Regions from separate parts of the Pseudoalteromonas sp. SWYJZ19 genome, predicted to be linked through region 1. Evidence: riboswitches for the same ligand, from Rfam matches in the RefSeq annotation. Region 1 holds a riboswitch; the other holds the start of a gene.

The links. Region 1 has a riboswitch for lysine ahead of dapA (4-hydroxy-tetrahydrodipicolinate synthase). Riboswitches for the same ligand answer to the same signal wherever they lie in the genome.
Region 2: it holds a riboswitch for lysine, as region 1 does, so the genes downstream of both, lysC (lysine-sensitive aspartokinase 3) here and dapA (4-hydroxy-tetrahydrodipicolinate synthase) in region 1, are expected to answer to the same signal.

The regions. Positions count from the first base shown of each region.
Region 1 covers NZ_JADYXI010000012.1:41,315-49,175, forward strand. The annotation lists gene I6F45_RS12885 (succinylglutamate desuccinylase/aspartoacylase family protein) at 1-972, opposite strand, end outside; gene I6F45_RS12890 (PLP-dependent decarboxylase) at 978-2,183, opposite strand; gene I6F45_RS12895 (2,3,4,5-tetrahydropyridine-2,6-dicarboxylate N-succinyltransferase) at 2,183-2,923, opposite strand; gene dapA (4-hydroxy-tetrahydrodipicolinate synthase) at 2,939-3,823, opposite strand; lysine riboswitch at 4,014-4,214, opposite strand; gene I6F45_RS12905 (DNA-3-methyladenine glycosylase I) at 4,407-5,102, shown strand; gene I6F45_RS12910 (protein adenylyltransferase SelO) at 5,114-6,523, shown strand; gene I6F45_RS12915 (OmpA family protein) at 6,920-7,861, shown strand, end outside.
Region 2 covers NZ_JADYXI010000016.1:51,298-59,158, forward strand. The annotation lists gene I6F45_RS15340 (ATPase) at 1-2,712, opposite strand, end outside; gene I6F45_RS15345 (condensin complex protein MksE) at 2,709-3,257, opposite strand; gene I6F45_RS15350 (hypothetical protein) at 3,261-4,532, opposite strand; gene nhaD (sodium:proton antiporter NhaD) at 4,755-6,002, shown strand; lysine riboswitch at 6,104-6,276, shown strand; gene lysC (lysine-sensitive aspartokinase 3) at 6,352-7,755, shown strand; gene I6F45_RS15365 (4'-phosphopantetheinyl transferase family protein) at 7,844-7,861, opposite strand, start outside.

The DNA of each region.
Region 1 (7,861 bases):
ATTAGCAATAGGCTCACCGGATTTAATGTGCCCACCAAGTGGGGCTATGTATTCAACCATGCCGCCAATGGGGGCGTAATAAGCAAAGTAGTTATCTAAATTACATGCATAGCGAGTGATATTAGCTGGCGTATGCGGTGCATTTTGTAAAACACCTTTGTGATTTAAGTAACTTAAAATACTGTTAGCATCGTTTAGTGCTTCTTTTAAGTCTATTTTTTCTTGGCTGCCTAGCTCTACAGTAAATGCTTCTACAGGTATTGATAATTCACGACCTTGCTCGCTAAGTGCATCACTCAAATGCCACCATGGGCAAAAGTTAGCTTCATCCATTGCACCGTCAAAATCACTAGGAATAAGCAATACATGCTCAATATTAAAGTAACGTGCGCTGTCGGTTGCATAGGTTGGGCAGTACAAATGCTTGCTTGAAATAGGGCCTGTGTGTAAATCGAGTACTATATCAGCCTGATGAGCGAGCTTTTGTAAGTTAAGCGCAATGCGTTTACCCGTATTAAGTAAATAAGCCGGGCCGTTAAGTTTGCTGTCTACTTCGTCAATAAGCGCCTGTTTGAAGTTACTTTTTAATGTAGCGTCGTCATACTGGGTATGATTTTGTGCAAACTGTGCCACTAAATTTTTATTGTAGTGATACATGCGATTCCAATTAGTGCCCGTAATCGGATCGAACCTGCCAAGGGTAAACTCGCCAGATTTTTGATTACAACCAATCGGATTTGCATAAGGTACAAGGGTAATATCGCCACTAAGGTTAAGATGTTTTAATTGCTCAAGTAGCTGAAAAATAACAGCGTTGCCTTGTACTTCAGCGCCATGCATATTGGCCTGAACATAAACACTAGGCCCTGTGCCATCGCCTTTTAAACGATAAACAGGAATTGTAAGCGGTAAGCCGTTTGCAACTTCCCCTACTACAATGTTCTCTTGGCTGATGTGTGTTGTATTACTCATGCTTATTACCTTAAGTAGTGGCTGGCATTTTCGGCTTGGCGAACACAGGTAAGTTCACCGTTTTGCAATGTGTACTCGCCGGCGAGCTCATGGCATAAAAAATACGGCATACTTTCGGTAAAGCCGTAAGCACCGCATTGGCTAAATACTAGCCAGTCGTGCTCATTTAAATCGCTTGGTAAGTTATGTTCACCCAAGCAATCAAGCGCTGTACAAAGTGGGCCGTATAAAGTGACCGCTTGAGTTTTAGCACTGGATTCACGCAGTAACGCAGCAGGAAAATCTTGGCTGGTAACAGCAGGGCGTAATAAATGATTTATGCCACCGCTCAAAATAACCTGTTCTTGGTTATAGTTTTGTTTGCGCTCTACCACTGGGTTTGCGTAATGACCACATTCGCCTACGGCATAACGGCCAAGCTCCATCCATAACTCTTCTACACCCGCATCATGCTTTATTTTAGCGAGAGCAGCTATTAAGTCATCCCAATCAAGCGTTGCTTCATTTTGTGTATAAGGAATGCCTAAACCACCGCCTAAATCTAAAATTTTAAGGCTAATATTTAAATCGTTGGCAAGTTGGCTAAGGGGGGCAATCATTTGTGACCACAAGTCGCTTAGCTTTTGTGTGCTAAGCATGTTGCCCCACTGAAAAATATGCAAACCATCAAAACTAAGAGCTGAATAATCAGATATATTTAAAGCTTGCCACTCATTACAACCCAAACCAAACGGCGTAAGGCTGTCGCCGCCCAGTGGATTTTTTTCACCTTCAGGCCAGCGTAATTGCACTCGCAGTAACACTTGTAACTGCGTATTTTGCAGTTGCGCTTGTTGGTTTAACCAACGTACTTGATTGAGGCTTTCGGCTACGAATATACGTACTCCGCGCTCAATAAAGTGTTTAATTTGTTTAGGGCTTTTTGCAGGCCCTGTGTTGAGCACGCGCTGTGAGCTAATACCTTGTGCTAGCACTTGCTCAAGCTCACCTTTACTTGCTACGTCAAAATTAAAGCCAGCACTGTCTAAGCTTTGAATAATTTTAGACAGTGGATTTGCTTTTACCGCGTACCACAGTTTTACATCGGTTTGCGCAACTAAACGTGCAAGATGCGTGTTTAGTTGATCTAGGTCGTAAACAAAAAAAGGTGTATCAAGTTGTTGTGTAATTGTATTTACAGCGGTTTTGATAGGCGTGCTCAAAAAGCTCATTATCGTAAAACCTCTTCTAGCAATAACGATGCATCGCTTTTCTCGTCGCGGTATTTAACAATTAACGCACACGACATGCTTAAGCCTTGCTCGCGCGCCCACTCGTTTGACGCAGGGCGAGAGCCTGGTATTACGATCGCGAATTCTGGGATTGGCTCGCCTTTATCGAGTTGGCGCTCGTTTACGCAGTCGTATACCGGAATAGTTGCTGATAAACGCACGCCTGGGGCAAGTACTGCGCCTTTTTTAATGACTACGCCTTCAACAATAATACAGCCAGCGCCAATAAAGGCGTCGTCTTCTACAACTACTGGGCTTGCACCAATTGGCTCAAGTACACCACCAAGCTGCACTGCAGCACTTAAATGTACGTTTTTACCTACTTGTGCACACGAGCCAACTAATGCGTGGCTATCTACCATTGTGCCTTCGTCGATGTATGCACCAATGTTTACATACGCTGGTGGCATAATAATCGTGCCTTTAGCAACATAAGCACCACGGCGAACACTAGAGCCACCCGGCACCATACGTACGCCATCGTCAGTACTAAATTCTTGCGGAGCTAAGTTATGTTTATCAACAAAACCACCTGCAAACTCAGTATTAGTGCCATTTTTGAAGGCATCCAAAATGCCTTGTTTTACTTCTACGTTAGCTTGCCATTGGCCGCTTTCGTTTTGTGATGCTGCGCGTACTGCGCCCGATTCTAAATTATTTAATAGTTCTAACCAGCTCATTATAAAAACCTGTATTTAATGCCAAGATAAAATGGTGTTGTTTGCAGTTGTGATGCAATCGGTTTGAGTTAACTCAAGGTGTGTTAAAGGTGGACGAAGTTGCGGGCTGCTTAAGCGACCTTGCAAATGCATCAATACCTTTACGGGAATAGGGTTTGCAACAGCAAATAGGCTATTAATAGCGCTTGACCACTGGGCAAATAAATTAGGGTGTTGACCACTTAAGCTGCGTTTAACAAACTCGTGAGTTTGTGCGGGCCATGCATTTGCAGCTACCGACACCAAACCTTTTGCGCCAGCTTGAGCAAAATAAGGCATTAGCGCATCGTCGCCACTAAAAATAGCTAAATTAGGCGCAGCTTGGCGATAAGCTTCAAACTGAGCAATGCTGCCGCTCGCTTCTTTTAACGCCCATAAATTTTTATTATTTTGTAAGTTTTGAATTGTTGCCGTTGGAATGCTAATAGCACTTCGACCGGGTACGTTATAAAGCATACACGGGTGAACACTTGCATTAAGTAGGCTTTCAAACCAATGGGTTTGACCTATAGCACCGGGTTTTGCATAAAGCGGCGAGCCAAGTAAAAAGCTATGAATAGGTAGTGTATTACAGTAGTTAACCCACTCAATTTGTTGCTTTAAGTTACTACCGCCCACAGCAACCATGAGTGGTACTGCTGGTTTTAGCTGGCATACGTGTTCAACAATGGCTTGTTGCTCTTTTAGCGTTAGTGCTAAACCTTCGCCCGTACTGCCAAGTAGTAAAATACCGTTATGTGCTGCTTCTTGATCGCTAACCAGTTTAGTTAACGTGTTGTAGTCAACATCGCCATGTTGATCAAATGGCGTTACGAGCGCGGTCCACAATGAGTAGTCGTTTAAATTGAAGTTGTTGATCATCTCTCACGAACTTATAATTTGTACCAACTTTATTAAAAACGTGATCATTTTAGCGATAACTAATTTAATGCAATTGATATTATTCGAAGAGTTAAAAAGCTTTATGGAAGGAGCCGCATTAACGTCGTTCGAACTAATAATTCGAAGAGCGAATGGGCTTAAAATAATAGGGCGCACGGCCTTAATATTTAAGACCAGAAGCTCTCCACCAAACTAATAAGCTGCTTTTTATAAGCAGCTATTGGTGACAGTCGCTAGGGTTCAACCTAGTCGCCCGAAATAAACACCTCGCAAAAGTGGTTACTTCTCGGCGTTAATCCCCCTCACGTATGCTCACTGGAGTTTGCGCTCCTAACATACGCTACCTGAATAACGCACCTCTTCTAGCCCTTTACACCTGTTTGTAGAGTAAAAACTTACAAACCTGTGCAATTTAAATAGGGTAATTACGGCGATTAAAGCATTTTAGCCGTCTAGGTGTCAAGCGACTAAATGCATATTCATTCATCCATAATGGGAGTGGTTACGTATTGGGTGCTTTTCTCGTACACTAGCAATATAAGTAGTGAGGTATTTAATTAGTATGGAAAAATTTAGCGATATTTATAAGCGAGCGGTAGAGCGAAAAGGCTCCGAAAAAATGCTTAAGTTATTACTTGCAAAACCGCTATCTAAAAAACAACTAAGCACGTTAAGTGACGACGATTGGCTTGAGGAATTTACTCGAAAAGTATTTCAAAGCGGCTTTTATTGGTCAGTCATTAATAATAAGTGGCCAGGCTTTAGAGAGGTTTTTTGGGATTTTAGCGTTGATAAGTTATTAATGATGCCACCTGATATGCTGGAACAAAAAGCAACGGATGAGCGAATCGTTCGTAACTATAAAAAAGTAAAAACAATTACCGAAAATGCTTACATGATCCACGAAACAGCAGAGGAACATGGCAGTTTTAGTCAGTTTGTCGCTAATTGGCCAACAGACGATATTATTGGTTTGTGGGCATATTTAAAAAAGCATGGTTCGCGTTTAGGTGGCAATACAGGCCCTTATACACTGCGAGCACTTGGTAAAGATACTTTTTTACTATCACGCGATGTAGAGAGTTACTTGCGCGCCCATAAAATTATAGATGGCGGCCTACAAACTAAAAAATCACTGAATGCAGCCCAAGCTTTTTTTAATGAAATGCAAAAGCAAAGTGGCTTAAGTATGCAAGAGTTGAGCTTAATTGTGGCCTATGGTGTAGGTGACAACCGCGTTGGTATAAGTCAGCAATAATAGGAATTACCATGAAATTAGTGCCAAGATACACAGACATTGCGGAAAACTTCGCAATTGAAGATTTTCCTGCAAGCGTTGCCTCTCCTCAGTTATTACTGTGGAATGAAAGCTTAGCAAAACAGTTTAATATTAACGTTGCTGCTGATTTGCGTGCTAGCACTTTTAGCGGTAACGAAAAACAGGCGATTCCTACAGTAGCACTTGGTTACTCTGGGCACCAATTTGGGCATTTTTCGCCGCGTTTAGGCGATGGGCGAGCACATTTATTGGGCGCTATTAATGATGATAAAAATCAGCTGTGGGATATTCAATTAAAGGGCTCTGGTGCTACTCCTTATTCTAGAGGGGGAGATGGGCGCTGTGCACTTGGTCCTGCTATTCGTGAATACGTAATGAGCGAAGCAATGCATGCACTGGGTGTTAAAACCACCCGATGTTTAGCCGTCGTTGGCAGTGGTGAAACGGTTTATCGTAATCCGCCACAAGCAGGTGCAATAGTGACTCGTTTAGCAACGAGCCATATTCGTGTTGGCTCGTTTCAATATTTAGCGACGCAAGGCGATGTTGAAGGGCTTAAAAATTTAGCTGATTTAGCTATAGAGCGTCATTATCCAGAAATAACAGATATAGGGCCACAACGCTATTTAGCCTTTTTAGGCGCTGTAATTAAAAGCCAAGTTGAATTAGTGGTTAGTTGGATGCGTGTTGGTTTTATTCATGGAGTAATGAATACCGATAATACGCTAGTAAGTGGAGAAACCATTGATTACGGCCCCTGCGCCATGATGAATAATTTTGATTTTGACACCGTGTTTAGCTCTATCGATAAACAAGGTCGTTATGCCTTTGGTAATCAACCTAATATAGCTAACTGGAACTGCGCACGCTTAGCTGAGAGCTTAATACCGCTTATTAGTGATGATGACGAGCAAGCTGTTTCGTTAATGACGCCATTTATTAATAGTTTTGCTGAGCAGTTTAATACTGAGTTTACGGCTATGTGGGAGAAAAAACTGGGCTTGAGTGCAAAAAATGCAAGCGGAAGTGAGTTAATTGCAGAGTTATTAACGCTATTAAAAGATAACCAGCTCGACTACACCAATACCTTTGATGCACTTACTGAATCCTTAAAGGGAGAAACAGTAGTACCAGAGTCGCTAATCAAATGGAGAGCTAAGTGGGTAAACTTAACTGACAATAATAGTTATGAAGTAATGAGAGCGGCAAATCCTCGTGTAATTCCTCGTAACCATATGATCGAAAAAATAATTGCAGAGTATAATGCTGCAGGGTCTAGTGAGTTACTAGAGCGCTTTATGAAAATAGTGGGAAATCCGTATTCTGATGATGAAAAGCTATCAGAGTTTCAGGCTGCACCGATAAATGATAATGATTACCAGACTTTTTGTGGTACTTAACTCTTAACTTTAAATATAACCACATGATTAAAAAGAGTCATTTTTTAATCAAACATGCGCATATATCTAGGGGAATGTTAATTCTGGTGGTATTATGCGCCGAATTAAAGCCAAGCAATGTTTCTTTGCATTTACATTTATAAGTGCATTTAATTTAATTGCTCTTACATTCCTTGCTAAGTACTAATTTACAAAAAACTACTATATTTATTTTTCAATAAAGTTTTAATTTCGCCTATAGTAAGTGGATGTGTGTTGTGACTGGGCATAGAAAAAAGTTATAAACTTTATTTTTCGTTAAGTATTGATTAACAAAGGCTCAGTTAGTCTATATAAAACTGATTGAGCTAGTATCGATTAGCTACAATTTAAAATTGTTCAAATGGGAAGAAAACAATGAAATTAAAATCACTTACAATTGCAATCGCGTTGGCTGCAACTAGCGCATCTACATTCGCTGCTGATAAAGAAGAAGGTTTCTACATTGGCGCATTTGGCGACTACTATGACGCATCTTGGAAAAACATGCGTGCTCAAGCTGGTCTTGACGTAAATGAATCAACTGGCTGGGGTGTTGAAGCCGGTTACCGTTTCAGTGATTACTGGAGCGCACGTCTTGAATATGCAGATATGGATTTTAATGCTTTTGATAAAGTTGCTGGCAACCGCAACAGTATTGATGGCGAGCGTTACGGTATTGATGCTCTTTACCATTTAAATGGTGGTCCTTTCTACGGTCTTTTCGGTATTAAAGAAATGGACGTAGTAGATGACAACACATTCTTAAATGCAGGTGTTGGTTACCAACATTTCATTACAGATGGCTTATTTGTAAATGCTGAAACAGCTGTATACCAAGGTCTTGACCGTGGTTACACAGATGTAGGCGCTAAAATTGGTATTAACTACTTATTTGGCCAAAATTCAGCTCCTGTAGAGCCAGTTAAACCAGCTCCAGAGCCTAAGGTAATTGAAGTAGCTGTAGCTCCTACAGATAGCGACAACGACAACATTCCTGATGCAGATGATAAGTGTGCTAACACGCCTATGACTGATGCAGTTGATGGCACTGGTTGTACTTTATATGAAGATAAAGAAGTAACTGTAAGCTTATTAGTGACTTTCCCTAACAATGCTTCAGCAGTATCTACTCAGTACTTAAACGATATTGAAAAAGTATCTGCATTCTTAAAAGAGTACCCAGATACAACAGTACTTTTAGAAGGTCACACTTCTTCTGTAGGTAAAGCAACTTACAACAAATGGTTATCTAAAAAACGTGCTGATGCAGTAGCTAAGCAATTAGTTTCTGATGGCATTGCTAAAGACCGTATTACT
Region 2 (7,861 bases), on a different contig from region 1:
GCGAATAGGCACAATATAGTCACAACTTATTTGCGGCTTAACTGAGGCAAATATAGGCACAAAACCAAAGCTTAGTGCGGTTTCTATAATTGCTTTTTGGTTTTGTGGGTCAATGTCGGCCGCTTCATCTATATAAATAGGTATACGGTATAGGTTTTGTTCTTGGTCACTCAATAAGTAACGAATAAACAACATGCCACACAATAACTTAATAGTAATACGTGTGCCGTTTGAGCCTGCTGAATCTATTTTTTCAAAGTGTTCGGTTTCACCTGCGCGGTTAACCACTTCAAATCGAATATCAAATAAATCTGTAAGCGTTAAACCTGCTTTATCTGAAGCGAGTTTAATTAAGTGATCTTTCGCTTCGTTTACTGCGCTTTCGCTGTACGGTTCTTGGCTCAGTAAATCAAGCGTGTCGCCTTGTTCAAACTGGTGCGACGTGCTGATAATGGTATCTATACTATCAACCAGCATTTTGCGCGGTATGACGTTAATTTTAAACGCTTGCAGGTTTGAAATACGGTGCTGGCTTATGCCTTTATTAAAGCTGTTCATTTCCCGGCGAAGTCGGTCTAAATCTTCCCGCAAGCCTTTTATAGTCGCGGCCACTTCTGTAAGTGCAACGCGTGCTTGGCGCTCAACAGCATCGCGTTCGTTATCAATGTTATGAAACGCGCTTATTAGCTTTTGGTATTTAGTGTATTCGTCGTTTTCGTTGTCGAATTTAGTAATACCCGCGTTATATACATGCAAATAAGTGTTGCGTACGTTTATGTCAAAATTACGCAGCTCTTGGCAGTCTTTATTAAAATGATGAACAAGGTCGCTTAAGTTATCAAAGTCGACTGTAATATCAATCATGTACGGGGTTACTTTACCGCTGTATAAATCAAGAGTGTGATCAATTCGCTCGCTCTTAACTTGGCGTAAGCGCTCAGTTTGGCGATTAATTTGCTCTTGTTTAGATTTAATTAACGAGCGTCTGTCAGCAATTGAGCCACTATTTTTTTGAATATCTTGCAGGTAGTCGTCAACTTGTTCGCGCTCAGCTAATAACTGCTCTTTTAGCATGGCTTGCGCTTCAACCGACTGCTGCATTATATCAAACTGTTCTAAGCGTTTTAGGGCGCTCTCAGCGCTCATTAGTTCATCGTATAGCGCGTCTTTTTCTTTTTGCTTGTCGGCAACGTTTGCTGCAACATCGCGTTGTTGTTTAAATTCTTTAAGTGAATGCTCAAGTGCACTGAGCTGAGCGGTTAATTGCTCTTTGTTTTCGCCGCTTTGCATTTGCACAGGCGAGAGCTTTTTAAGCTTAATGCTCGCACCTGGCAGAGTTAGTACACCGCCTTTAACGTTTTCGCTAAGTAGCGATAAAAATTCACCAAACGCATCTTCGTCATCAATGGTTATATCGCCATTAGTGGTGGTCGCAAATGAGAGAATATCAGGGTTTAAAATCCGCGATATTTCTTCTACTTCTTTTAACGAGAGATCTTCGCGCATACGGGTAAACAAATTAAACTCAAGGTTTTTAAGTTGCAGCTTTAAGCTCTTAATTTGTTTTTGTGTTTCGCTAATGCGGTAGTCAAGCGTGTGTAGGCTTTGCCCTTGTGCGCTGGTTATAGAGTGCGAAAGCGACTCGTAATCTTGCTTTAACTGAGTCAGGCTGGTTTTAAGGGTGGCTTTATTTACCAGTTCAAATTCGCTTTTAAGCGCATCGTAATCTAAAAACCACTGCTCAATTTGTGTTTGTCTGCGCTCTATGTCGCGCGATTGCTGTACGTATAGGCTTTGCTTTTGCTCAAACTCGTGTTTTTCGTGCTCTATATCTTCAAGCGCTATACCCAGCTCATTAAGTTGCGACTCTTGATAAGTATTAAAATCAATCAGTGCTTGGTCAATTTTAGGTGCATACGCCGCTAATTTACCTTTAAGCACGGTTTGGTTTTCAAGCATTGATTCAAGCGCGGCTATTGGCTCTTGCATTGACTCAAGGGCTTTTAGTTCGCGTTTTGAGCGATTTACTTTATCAAACGAGCGGCGCCATACTTCATAAAAGTCGACCTTAGAGTTCGACATATGGCGTTCAAACACGCGTAGCATAAAGCGTTTTACGTCGCTTGCGCCTAATTTGTGTAAGTTAAGAATACGTCTAAATATTTCTTTATAAATAGAAGAGTCTTGCACATTATTAAGCGGGATCATTTTTAGGTTTATGTCGCCGTCAAAAGGCGTTGCGCCGCCAGTCAATAGCGCGTTGAGCTCTTGTGCTTTAAGCTCAATAGGATTGTAATTAAGCGATTTTAAATGGTTGAACAGCTTGGTAAATTTAATAATAGTTTTACCTTGCGTGTACTGCTCTAAATCAAGCTTTCCTTGATAACAAAAGTACTGATGCGCGTAACCGGCAATTTTACCAAGTCCCGCAACGCCTATTACTACCGAGCCATGAGGCAAGTTAGCTTCTAGTAAAATGTACGACTGATCGGATGAAAAATAAAACTTTCGGGTTTCATCTAAATCGTGTCCGTCCCATTCTGTTAAGCGTAAATCGTTAATAAGCGGAAACTGCAGGGCGTTAATAACCGAGCTTTTACCTGTGTTATTGGGCGCGCAAATAGAGCTGCTTTTATCAAGCGGGATCACACATTTTGCATAGCCTGCGGTGTTAAGTAGGGCGAGTTTACTTAGTCCGTATAGATTTTTCATTCCTCGTCCTCTGTAATATAGGTTTCTTCGTTTACTTCCATGAGTGCATCTATGTAGCGGTGAATTGGCGCTTGTAGCATAAAGCCGCCTTCTACTTCGCGGGCTAAACCTAAGCGCACCATGCGCAGGTAAACATCTTTACGTAAATCAGATCCCGAAAATATCTCAAGCTGATCAAACAAGTGTTTGTTAATTTGCACCAGCGTTTGCATAAGCTCTAAATCGTTTACGTCGTCAAACAATGCGCGCATTGGGTCTTTACCCGTATTGGCGTAGTGTTCAATTAAAATGTAAATAGTGAGCGCGATAGCGCGAGATATCTTGCCCATATTTGGTGTGCTTTCGTCGCTACCAAAATAATAAAATCCACGGCTGTCGCGTTTTAAATCGTTACCTAGGGCTGTAAATAGGGCGGTGTAGTCTTCTATGTGTTGGTCAAGCTCTTGCCACATTACGTTGTCTTGCTCGCAAATGTGATAACCCGCTACTAATTTTTTATTAATGGTTTGTAGATGGGTTAGCTCGTCTAAGTTTATGTGTGTCATGGTTTATTTACCTGCCTTTGAATCTGGCTGAGGCTCTGAATTAAATGGATATAAAGAAAAGTGCTGACCGGCAATTTTTACGCGGGCTTTTTCATCGCTTTGAATTATTTTAATATCGCTGTCGCTGACTAATTTTTGATACAAAAATAGCATTTCGTCGGCATCGAGATCTGGGTAGCTTTCGTCTAAAAATTGCAGCAAGGGCTGCGGTTTTTTGCGTTTTTTATTAAAGCGCTTAGCAAAGCTGGTTTTAACATCGTTGTAGTCAGGAATATTAGGCGTAACAAATGCAGGCACGTCTTGCTGGTCAGGCAATTGGTATTCTTCGTGTTCAAATTCAACCAAGCTTGCCATGTAAGCCACAATATGGCGTTGCTGACCAAGCGAATATCGCTGTGCGTCGCTTACAAAATGTGGCTGCACAGCACTTAACATGTTGTCTACGCCATTTTTACGCACAAGCCCAAGTACTTTGGCTGCTTGGCGAGTAATTAAGTTATTACGGCGTAACTCTTCGCGCAGCGGCATAAGCATATCGGCACTTTTACGTAAGCTTTCTCTACCCACTAAATGCATTTCGAGTATGCGTGTACGTAATTGCTCCAGCATGCGTTTGTCGTTGTAGGCTTTACCTGAGCGCTCAATGTGCAGTATTTGTTTACTTATTTGCTCTTCAATGAGGGTAAAACATGCATGAAACTCACCACGAATATCAACCATTTCAAGCATTGGCTCTATGTATTCGTCAAAGGCTTCTATTACCGCTTTATAACGCTTTTGCAGCGATTGCACCGCATTATTAGATTTAGCTTGTTCAACAATATTTAAAATGGCGTTTTCGTTGTGCGCATAGAGCTTCATTATTTTACGCACCCGATCATCCATAATACGGCTATAGCGGCGTAAATCGTCAAAGTCTTCTATTTCGCCAGCGTTATCTAGGCGATTACCTAAACGTGCAAGGTCGTCGACTAATACGCTAATTTCTTGCGCTAAGCCTAAATGTTCTTCTTGCAGTAAAAACGTAGCAAAGTCGGCAATGGCACGATTTATTTCAAGCTGCGATGATTTAGCCAGTGGAATTAAAATATCTTGGTTTAACAAACGATTTGTTTCTTTATAAATACGCTCGTTTGACCATGTAGGCTGTTTTTGTTTAATGGCGTTTTGTACGTCTTTCAGGCTAAAGTCAGCCATTTTAAAACGTTTAAATAATAGCTCTAATACACCCCAATGTTCGGTTATGGTGTTTAGTAGCTTTTTAGCTGGGATCATAAGAGGTTACAACATCCTAGTATTTTATTATTGAGTATTCTGTTCATACTCATTATTACGTATTTTTAATTAACCTTGTCTGTATATAGTATTCGTTTTTAAGACCATTTAATAATAGTTTTTGCATAGAGGCAGTGCTAAAATTCGCGCCGAAAATAGGCACATGAAATGGAACGTTATTTGTGTGTTCTTTAAAACTATATCAAAGGTTGTTTAACTACCATGGTTTCCTCGATTATTCTAACCCTGATAGCGATTGCATTTTTACTGATCGTTATAGAAGATATAATCCATGTTAATAAAGCTAAAACCACGCTGTTTTTTGGTACGCTTTGCTGGATTCTTCTTTTTATATACCCTCTTCACGGGCAAAGCCCCGATACGATTCAACACCTCCTAAACGAAAATATTTTAGAAATTGCCTCTCTATGGTTATTTTTAATGGCTGCAATGACCTTTGTCGCGTATTTAAATTCAAAGGGGTTTATAGAAAATATTGTGCACCGTGTTATGCCAAAAAGTATTAGCGAAAAAAAGCTGATGTTTTTGGTGGGTGGTTTTGCATTCTTGTTTTCGTCGATTTCAGACAACGTAACAGCCACGCTTATATCGCTTGCGGTTGTTATGTCGTTAAAACTTGAACCTAAAAAACTCATTAAATACGCCACGCTTATTGTGTTTGGGGTTAACTCAGGCGGGGTATCGTTAATAACCGGTGACGTAACCACACTGATGATATTTTTAGATGGCAAAGTAACCATAGCTCATTTATTGCTGCTTATAGCGCCAGCACTTGCAAGCGTTATGCTGTTAGCTGCGCTACTGTCTATCGGTATGAAAGGGCGAGTTGAATTTGCCGGTGCGGGTAAAACCCGCATTGAAAAAACCGACATTACCATTGCTGTTATATTTTTATCTACCGTAGTGAGCACACTTACGCTTAGCGTAATTTACAGCGTACCGCCTTTACTCACCTTTTTGTTTGGCTTATCAGTTATGTTTTTAGTGGCGCAATTTTTAATGCGTAAAAAAGACATTAACAAAGACATAATCGATTTTGTTCGCGATATAGAATACGACACATTATTGTTTTTTGTAGGTGTACTTTTACTTGTAGGTGCATTAAAAGAAATTGGCATGTTGAGTAAATTTACCGACCTATACACGGTAATGGCGCCAGAGTACGCAAACTACTTAATGGGCATATTATCAGCAGGGGTCGATAACGTACCACTTACTGCTGCATTATTAAAAGCCGATATAGTAATGAGTCAACAACATTGGTTGTCGTTTACTTATGCAACGGGCGTGGGCGGTTCAATGCTTATCATTGGCTCTGCTGCGGGTATTATTGCCATGAGTAAAGTTAAAGCGCTTACCTTTATGAGCTACTTGCGTTTATCGCTGCATTTATTAATTTGTTACACGGTTGGATATGCAGGCTCTTATTACATGGGCAGTTTTATTTAACTCATAAATTATTAAATGCTTGACAGCTAGACGTCTAAACGATAACTTTCAAAGCCCCGCTACTTAGTGGGGTTTTGTTTTATTAGCCACTGGTTAATAAAGCATTCAGAAGAGGTGCGATACTTAGGTACTTAATGTTAGGCGACGAAAGCCGATGATCATTAAGGAGGGAAGTACTCGCCGAGGAAAATAATGGTACGTCGTCATTATTTTTCGGTTTATGGGGCTGAATCCTCAAAACTGTCACCAATATAGGTGGAGAGCTTCTGGCAGTGGACTTATCTTCAAGCATTCCTTTGCCAAGTTCTTCTTGTTTTATTGCGATTTGGATATCGCGAAAGGAGACTAAATGACTACCCAATCAGCGCCACAAACAGTGCCTCAAACAGAGTTAAGCGCAAAGTCAGATTACATCGTTGCCAAATTTGGCGGAACAAGTGTTGCAAATTTTGAAGCGATGAGTCGCTGTAGCGAAATTATTGTTGCAGATAAAAGCGTACGTATTGTTGCCGTGAGCGCTAGCGCCGGCGTAACTAACCACTTAGTTGCACTGTGTAAATCAAGTATTACCTCAAGTGAGCGCCAAGAGCACATAAACGGTGTGCTTGCTATTCAACAAACTATTTTAGATGAGTTATCGCTTGATGCCGATTTAGCAGTTGGCTTTAACGAAACTCTAAAAGCATTTCAAACATTGGCTCAAGAGTCACTAATAACCGATAAACAACACGATGAGCTACTTAGCTTTGGTGAGCGTTTATCGTCGTATTTGTTTGCTCAGGTGCTGCGTTTAAATGGCTTAAACGCCGATCGATTTGATGTACGCAAGGTGCTTAAAACCGACAGCCAATTTAGCAAAGCAACGCCCAATGTTGCAGCCACAGCGCAAGCCGCTAAAGAACATTTAATCCCGTTATTAGACACTCAAGTAATTGTGACTCAGGGCTTTGTTGGCAGCGACGAATATGGCCAAACAACAACGCTTGGACGTGGTGGTTCAGACTACAGCGCTGCACTTTTAGCTGAAGCAATTAATGCTAAAAGTGTGCATATTTGGACCGACGTAGTGGGCATTTTTAGCACCGACCCGCGTTTGTGCGCAAAAGCGACGCCTATTGCACGTTTAAGTTTTGACGAAGCCGCCGAAATGGCGACCTTTGGCGCAAAAGTATTACACCCAGCAACTATTTTACCAGCAAGCCGTAGTCACATTAACGTATTTGTGGGTTCTAGTCGCGAGCCTGAGCGTGGCGGTACGTGGATTGAGCGCGAAAAGTCGCAGCAACCAGGTATACGCGCAGTAACGCAACGTAAAAACCAAATATTGCTTACGCTTAAAAGCCCAGAAATGCTACTAGCAAGCGGCTTTTTAGCACGCGTATTTACACTATTAAGTGAATACAATATATCGGTCGATTTGGTAACCACATCAGAAATCAGCGTAGCTATAACCCTTGATAACGCGCAAAACGCCTCGCGCCCAGAGCTCGATCAAGAATGCCTAGATAAGCTTGCAGAATTTTGCCATGTTTCGGTAGAAAACAACCTAACATTGGTGGCACTTATTGGCTCTGAGATTCAATTACGCCAACACGAAATGAACTTAATGAGTGTACTAAAAGACTTTAACATTCGACTAATTTGCCACGGTGCTAGTAAGCACAACCTGTGCTTTTTAGTAGAGCAAACTGAGTCAGATAACGTAGTACAGTCTATTCATAGCCGTTTATTAGAAAACGATTTTGCTGCTTAAATAATTTTACTATTAAGAAGCGGTTATTCAGGAAAGCGATTTATTAAAGTTACCTAGTAAAATCAGTTAATAAAGTTACTTAACAAAATTACTTAACAAAGTCGGT